DNA from 2 places in the Anaerobacillus sp. genome. Region 1 is predicted to be linked to the other one. Evidence: predicted binding sites of a transcription regulator. Region 1 holds the regulator's gene; the other holds the start of a gene.
The links. The regulator NrdR, encoded in region 1, represses ribonucleotide reductase genes. The targets are predictions, from matches to a motif close to AACACNATATATNGTGTT.

Region 1 (4,503 bases):
TGGAAAAAGTACTGTATCAAATCTAATTAAACTTGAAGGAATACCAGTTGTTGATGCCGATCTAATCGCTAGAGAAGTGGTTGAAAAAGGGGAAACAGCGTACGAACAAATTGTAAAGGTTTTTGGTACTGAAATTTTAACCGTTGATGGTACCCTAGATCGAAAAAAACTTGGATCAATTGTTTTTAGTGACGAGCACAAGCGCTTTTTACTAAATGACATTGTTCATCCTGCGATTAGAGTAAGAATGCAAGAAAAGATTGAACAATGGAAACAAGAAGGCTTTAAAACAATAGTCCTAGATATTCCACTCTTATATGAAAGTAAGTTAACAAATTTGGTGGAAAAGGTTATTGTTGTTTATGTTGACCAGCAGTTGCAAAAAGAGCGTTTAAAAAATAGGGATCAATATAGTGATGAAGAGGCTTTATCTCGGATTAACGCACAACTCCCTTTAAAGGAAAAAATTACGTATGCTGATGAAGTCATTCATAACAACGGCTCATTGGATGAAACGAAGAACCAATTATTAACTATCTTAACAAAATGGAATTGCTTGTAAAGGCTATTATAAGATAAAGAAAACCTTGCCAAACTTTAAAATAAAGGCTACGTCACGAATGCCGACGCTAGCCTTTATTTTGATTCAATGAAGAAATTCATAATTGAAAACACCAATCTATAGGCATTCGTCCAATTTATAACAAAAAGTTAAAAATAAACTTCATATATCTGAATTATATGTTATACTATTTTTATATAAAAGATTATTTAGTATAACGTATTAGTGTGGAGGGATATCACATATGAAAGTGAAAGTAGCAATAAATGGGTTCGGAAGAATTGGAAGAATGGTGTTTAGAAAAGCAATTCTTGATAATAAACTAGATCTTGTTGCTATAAATGCAAGTTATCCAGCAGAAACGCTTGCTCACCTTATTAAATATGATAGTATCCATGGAGAATTTTTGGGGGAAGTTAAAGCTGAGGAAAATGGAACAATTACTGTTAACGGAAAAAACATTCATTTACTTAGCGAACGAGATCCAAGAAATCTTCCTTGGAAAGAGTTAAATGTTGATATTATTATTGAAGCAACAGGTAAATTCAAAACAAAGGAAACAGCTTCTTATCACCTTGAAGCAGGTGCGAAAAAGGTCGTTATCACTGCGCCTGGTAAAGACGAGGATGTAACAATTGTTATGGGTGTCAATGAAGATAAGTACGATCACGAAAATCATCATATCATTTCAAACGCATCTTGTACGACAAACTGTTTAGCCCCTGTAGCTAAGGTTATTGATGAGAAATTTGGTATAGAAAGTGGCTTAATGACAACCGTGCATTCTTATACGAATGATCAAAAAAATATTGATAATCCGCACAAAGATCTTCGTCGCGCAAGAGCGTGTGGACAATCGATTATTCCAACTACAACAGGAGCTGCAAAAGCACTTTCATTAGTACTGCCACAATTAGAAGGGAAATTGAATGGTCTTTCGTTGCGTGTTCCGACACCAAACGTTTCATTAGTCGATTTAGTCGCAACAGTTGAAAAAGATATTACAGCTGAAGAAATCAATCAGGCATTTGAGGAAGCAGCTAATGGTCCTTTAAAAGGAATTTTAGGTTTTACGATTGAACCACTTGTATCCATTGACTTTAATGGTAACGAAAATTCTTCGATTATTGATGGTTTATCAACAATGGTAATCGGGAAAAAGCAAATAAAGGTTTTAGCTTGGTATGACAATGAGTGGGGCTATTCTTGTCGCGTTGTTGACCTCGTAAATTATGTAGCAGAAAAAATAAAAACACATACGAAAATTGGTGTTTCTTAATATCTATTATTCGACCAGATAAAGAGGTGTAAAATCACCTCTTTTTTCTGCGTGAAAATATCGGTCGAGTACTTGAGCGAGGAGAAAGAACATCCAACGATTTTTTAATGTGCGATATCAGGTTAATTTACAATTATCTAAAATATGCGCTGGATTTCCTAGAACGAGCCTCTAAAATTCGTTAGAATTTTACAGCGAAGAGAAAGGAAAACCAGCGACTTTTTTTGTGCGATATCAGGTTAATTTACAATTATCTAAAATATGTCGCTGGATTTCCTTGAACAAGCCTCTAAAATTCGTTAGAGTTTTACAGCGAAGAGAGAGGAAATCCAGCGACTTTTTTATGTGCGATATCGGTTAATTTACAAATATCTATAATATGCCGCTGGATTTCCTTGAACAAGCCTCTAAAATTCGTTAGAGTTTTACAGCGAAGAGAAAGGAAAACCAGCGACTTTTCAAAAAAAATATTTTTTTCGTGTTAAAATATATTTTCTATGAGATAATTTAACTTTAATGAAGGATTAAAGTATAATATAGACGAAAGGGCAACCTTTTTAGGAAAAACTAAGACATCATACATAACTTTTTAAGAGGTGACAGTAATGGGATTTAAAGACAAGATTAACAAATTTGTATCTACACATACAGAAACTAGAGAAGCTCATTCTGATGAGGCGTTAAAAACTCGCTACTATAAAGCTATGAAGGATAAGGCATTTAATGAAGTTTTAACGTTATTTGGACAAACTCCTCAGTTTGAGGTGAAATCCAGTTCTACAGAACGTGGAGAGATTATCGTCATTGGGAAAGGGAAAAGAAAAGTATTCTTAGTAGCGACAATTATTATGGTTTCACCACTCAGAACAGCAGTTGATTTTGCAGTAACAACAGAAACAAGTTTGCCATTTGATTTTGGTTACAGTGCCAAAGTAATAAAAGAAATTTATCAAAAACTTGACCAACGTCTAGAATATGTGGGATCTGGCTTAGGGGCTTAAAAAAATGTAGTTTTTTTATTAGCATTTTTACAAACTAGTAAAGAAAATTTTTAAACAAAATCCCCTAAACTACCACTTGTACTTAGAAGTAATTTTTAATATCATTAAGAAATAAGTTAATTGTTATATAAGAAATTTAGGCAAACATATGGAGTTGATGATATGCGCTGTCCAACATGTAATTATAACGGTACGCGAGTACTTGATTCACGTCCAAGCCACGAAGGTCGCTCAATTAGAAGACGACGCGAATGCGAAGAATGTAATTATCGTTTTACTACCTTCGAAACCGTTGAAGAAACACCGCTAATTATTGTTAAGAAGGACGGAAATCGGGAAGAATTTAGCAAAGAAAAGATACTCCGCGGTCTTATTCGAGCCTGTGAAAAACGACCAGTACCACTACAAAAGTTAGAAGATATCGTTGATCAAGTTGAAAAGGACTTGAGGAATGCCGGTGCTGCAGAAGTGAATAGTCACGATGTTGGTGAAATTGTCATGGGATATTTGGCAAATGTTGATGATGTTGCATATGTTCGATTTGCATCTGTTTATCGTCAATTTAAAGATATAAATGTATTTATTGATGAATTAAAAGACCTTTTACAAAAAGGAGAAACGAAATAAAAAGAGCTTAAGATAGACAATCTTTAGCTCTTTTTTTTAGTGAATTAAGATATGTTAATTATATCTTACACAAATCACAAAATTAAACAATTATGGTTGTAAAATTAAAAAGAGTAGGCTCTTAATTAAATGGAAATAATGTTAAAATAGATTAGTAAATTTATAGATATGGGTGATGAAAGAATGGCGTTACATTGGATGCATTTATTACCTATTGATCGTTATGTCGTTCGCACAAGTTCATTTATTAATGGGGTAGATCGGAAAATACTAACCCTATTATACCAACCACTTATTGGTGCTATTGCTCATAGTCTTTATTTAGCTTTACTAAGTGAACTAGAAAGCGATCAGTATACAAGTACGGAAACGACGCATAAAACTTTAATGACGATGATGGGACTTCCTTTAGATAAAATTTATGAGGAACGGAAAAAGTTAGAGGGAATTGGGTTATTAAATGTTTATAAGCATAAACATGATGACGATATTACTTATTTATATGAATTACAAAAACCATTTAGTCCACAAGAGTTCTTTAAGGACGATGTTCTTAGTGTGTATTTGTACAATCGTGTAGGAAAGCATCGCTACCTTCAATTACGAGAGCGTTTTACGATAAGTAAAGTAGATAAAGACGAATTTAAAGATATTACATTATCATTTGGCGATGTATTTACATCTTTGCATCATTCAGAAATTTCTTCTCAACAAGGAGAAATTTCTTCCTCCTTAGCGATTGATCATCAAAATCACGACATAATTAGTAATGATGATGATAAAGGATCATACAAAATTCTAGAAAATGCTTTTGACTTTTCGTTACTTATCGCCTATTTATCGAACATGATAAATCCAACCACTTTGTTGACTGAAAAGGTGAAAGAGACAATTGTCCGTCTAGCCTTTGTCTATCGGATTGATCCTTTTGAGATGAGTAAAATCATTCAAGATTCTCTTCTCCATGATGATACGGTCGATCTTGATGTGATGAGAGAAAAAGTGAAAAACTGGTATAAGTTTACTTATGAGAG
Region 2 (4,503 bases), on a different contig from region 1:
TGTTGAATTAGTTCGAAAGTCAAATCTTTCGTTGCATAGTGTGGTAAAGTCGCTTCTAGTTTTTCAAATAATTCTAAATAGCCTGCTTCCCAACCTTCATGCCTATAAAGAGGTGCTAAAATAAAGCCAAGAGGATATTGAGCTTTTGCTACCTTTCCTGCCGCTTCAATCCGAAGATCAAAAGAAGATGTACCTGGCTCAAAATTTTTAATGACATAATTAGAATTGAGACTAAAACGAAAACGGGTATTTCCATTATGCTTTGCATCTAATAAGTGATCTACATGATGATATTTCGTTACAAAACGAAGTCGTCCAAGGTCTGTCTCACCAATAAATTCGATCGTCTTTTTTAACGAATGTGTTAAATGGTCTAGGCCTACTATATCTGATGTACAAGCAGCTTCAAAACGGGTAATTTCAGGTTCTCTTTCCTTTATATATTTCATCGTCGCATCAAAAATATCTTCTAAGTTAACATATGTTCGAAGATAAGGTTTGTCACCCATCGTTGTTTGTAAATAGCAATAATGACAATGTCCCATACAACCCGTTGCGAGTGGTATTGCATACTCTGCAGACGGTTTTGACGTATCAAATTTCAATGTTTTTCGTACGCCAACTACTAGTGTCGATTTTGCATTTCGATAAACCTGATTTTCATTATCGCCAGGAATATTTCTAACTTGATTATGCGATGTAGTCTCCCTAATTTCAATTCCCATTTTTTCGAATTTATCTTTTAGCTCCCTGCCTAGTGGATAATCCAGAGCTTTTGGTTCAATATAGACTAACTGAGGAATAAACGGTTCCATTTTATCTCTCCACCTTAAATAGTAATAGCTGTACTATTTATTAAGGTGTACAATAATTTCTAATTGTTGACGAGCAAATACAACCAAAAATGGAAAAAAGGAGAGAACGAGTATGTTCTCTCCTGCCCTTACCTTATAGTCCACATTTTAATTGCGCATTGCAATTTGTACAAGTGTTACAACCACCAATATCTTCCACAGTTCCAGTACGGCAAACAGGACAAGTATTTCCAACTTCAGAACCAATTGTAACAGAGGTTGAACGTAAATCAGCAATTGTATCAATTAGTACGACTTGGTTTTTTACGCGTTTCTTCTCTGTTAATGGAACTTCTTCAAAATTATTTTCTTCGGCAGTCAATGACAATACTTGTGCATCACGACTCCCATCAACATATACAGTTCCACCTTTTGCTCCGCCACGGTAAAGTCGCTCATAAACCGCTTGAACTTGATCTACAGAGTATCCGCGTGGTGCATTCACGGTTTTTGAAAGGGAACTATCAACCCAACGTTGGATGATACATTGCACATCAGCATGTGCTTCTGGCGCAAGATCCATCGTTGATATAAACCATTCTGGTAAATTGTTTGGATCCGCATGTGGATTTTGCTTTAAGTATTCCTCAACTATTTCGGCTTTCACTTCAATAAATTTACCTAGTCGTCCACTGCGGTAGTACGAGAACGAATAATATGGTTCAAGTCCAGTGGATACCCCAACCATTGTTCCAGTTGAGCCCGTAGGAGCAACAGTTAGTAAATGAGAATTACGAATACCATATTTTAGAATATCTTGACGAATATCTTCCGGCATCTTTTTCATATAACCACTATTAATAAACTTTTCACGTAATAACTGTGTTTGGGCATCTGACTCACCTAGTAAAAATGGGAAACTCCCTTTTTCTTTTGCTAATTCGATGCTTGTACGATATGCAGTTACAGCTATTTCCTCAAAAATTTGATCAATTAGGCTATTGCCTTCTGGGGAACCATAAACTGTTTCTGTATAGATTAACAAATCATGAAGACCCATGACCCCTAAACCGATCCTTCTTTCTCCCTTAGCCATTTTTGTGTTAGCTTCTAGGAAGTATGGCGTCGCATCAATAACATTATCTTGCATTCTTATTCCTACTGCTACGGTACGTCTAAGCTTTTCAAAGTCGACCTGTTTCGTGTCTTTATTGGCCATTGCGCCTAAATTAATTGCAGCTAAGTTACAAACACTGTATGGTGCAAGTGGTTGCTCACCACACGGATTTGTCGCTACTACTTTCTGTCCATAGCTAACAGCATTAGTCATGTCATTGGCATTATCAATGAAGAAAATCCCTGGTTCTGCTGAGTATGTTGCACAAATATTTACTAATTTCCATAATTCACGTGCTTTAATTGTTCGGTAAGTCCTAATCTTAAACCCTAGAGCTTCCCACTCACGTACATCGCCGTAGTTGTTCCAATCACGGTTGTATGCTTCCATTTCCTCTTTAGAATAATTTTCTACATCTGGAAAACGCAGTGGATAATCTTCATCGTTCTCAACAGCTGACATAAATTCCTTCGTTAAGCAAATAGAGATGTTTGCTCCCGTTAAAAATTCTGGGTTATTTACACTATATGTCCCACCCAATGTTAGTTTCTCTAAAGCTTCATTGTTTACTTTCTCATCAAATCCACCTTGACCAGGGATTGTTTGATAGTTAAGGATACCTTGGTACATTGCCTTTTCTGTTTCAGTTAAAGGCGTAAATTTCAGTTTATCTTTTACAAGTTGTTTAATTTGTGTATCTTCACTGTGTTCTAGTAAGAATTGTAAGATCCGCGGATTTTGCATCTTCGAAATAATAAATTCAAGTATATCAGGATGCCAATCTGACAACATAATCATCTGTGCACCCCTGCGCGAGCCACCTTGCTCTACTAAGTGAGTTAATTTAGCAATATCATCTAACCAAGAAACTGAGCCAGATGACTTCCCATTCACTCCCCTAGCTAACGTATTTCTCGGTCTTAAAGTTGAACCGTTCGTTCCAACACCACCACCACGGCTCATGATTTCCATTACTTGTGTTCGGTGCTCAGAAATTCCACCTCTTGAATCTTTCACATAAGGCATAACGTAACAGTTAAAGTAAGTCACATCTGTCCCTGATCCAGCACCATACAGCACACGACCTGCAGGGATAAAGTTCAAGTTAGCTAATTCTTCATAAAAATCATTAAACGATTTTTGTCGACGTTCTTCTGATGTTTCAACAGTAGCTAAGCCTGTAGCATTTCGTTTAGCAATCTGTTCATAATAGATCTCTAGTGGTTTTTCAATTGAGTCTATCGCTCTCTTTACTATTCCTGTTTTCATTTCTTGGGGATCTTCAAGAACGCCTTGAAATTCCTCATCAACATAAATCTCAACTTCATTTTTAGCCCAGTTAATTTCCTGCACAAAGCCAAATCCTCGTGACGGAAATTTGGGATCTTGTTTAACAGTTAAGACAACGAAATCGCCTTCTTTTAGTGTCTTTTTTTCTGTATCTTTAAAAGTATATCGGTCTAGCATAACTAGCCTCGATACACCTTTTTTTTGAATTTTCATGTCCGGTGTGATTTCATGAACTTGCGGAAATTGTTTAATATCCTCATTAAGCCTTTCCACATTAATTTTCATCACTTTTGACATTGCCATCGCCACACGCATTCTCCCCTTTTAGATTAATATCATCTACTTCTCCCAAAATGTTAAAATTAGTGTTACCAAGTCTAGTAAATGTTGTCAAATCTCATTGTTGTAATAGCTTGTCTTAGATTAACACATAATTTACGATCAATCAATATATAGTATGTAATTATCATACCTAAGTACTATATGTTGTAATGCGAGAGAAGAAATTGATATTTGTCAACTTTAAAAGATATTAAAAAACTGAGTTAAGTATAGAATTTTCGACTTAAACCGCAAAATAACCTGAATTATGAACTATTTTGTCACTTGCAAAAATCGCTAGTAACACGATACCTAATAAACGCAAGGACTTAACAAATTAGTTACAAATTTTTTAAAAAAATTTGTTACAATAGTTCTTAAATAACACATGAAAAATGTTTTTTCACCGTCACTATATATAGGCAATGAATTTCATCATTCATTGTTTTCGCTATTTAAGTTCTAAATGTAGTTGCGAAGAAACCATTTGCAACTACATTTAGATTGATATAGCTCGATTAAGGTAATTAAAAAATTCACTTAGTCGTTAAAAAAAAATAATTTTGGAGGGCTGAATATGTCATACGTCTTATTTAACGATCAAATTACTAAACGTGAACATGTAAACATTGATATGGAGGACCGTGGTTATAATTTTGGTGATGGAATTTATGAAGTTATTCCTATTTACGAAGGCAATACATTCGCTATGGAAGAGCATTTACAACGCTTCTTGGAAAGTGCTTCAAAACTTGAAATAAAGCTACCGTATGACAAAACTGTTTTAGAGCAACAATTAAACGAGTTAAAAATCAAAAATAAAGTAATCAATGGGATCATTTACATACAAATGACTCGTGGCGTTTCCCCACGAGCCCATCTTTATGAACGAAATGTAGAAGGTCTCATCACGGGTTTTTGTCGTGAAATGGCTTTTCCAACTGAACAAAAGCTTGCAGGGGTAAGTGTTTTATTAACGGA

Region 2: the regulator NrdR is predicted to act here: its motif matches at 3,677-3,694, upstream of ACK4M9_RS10270 (vitamin B12-dependent ribonucleotide reductase).

The regions. Positions count from the first base shown of each region.
Region 1 is NZ_JBKBWN010000004.1:357,011-361,513, forward strand. Features, by position in the region: gene coaE (dephospho-CoA kinase) at 1-562, shown strand, start outside; gene ACK4M9_RS07795 (glyceraldehyde-3-phosphate dehydrogenase) at 807-1,841, shown strand; gene ACK4M9_RS07800 (hypothetical protein) at 2,447-2,842, shown strand; gene nrdR (transcriptional regulator NrdR) at 3,005-3,469, shown strand; gene ACK4M9_RS07810 (replication initiation and membrane attachment family protein) at 3,653-4,503, shown strand, end outside.
Region 2 is NZ_JBKBWN010000006.1:95,874-100,376, forward strand. Features, by position in the region: gene splB (spore photoproduct lyase) at 1-815, opposite strand, end outside; gene ACK4M9_RS10270 (vitamin B12-dependent ribonucleotide reductase) at 949-3,504, opposite strand; gene dat (D-amino-acid transaminase) at 4,100-4,503, shown strand, end outside.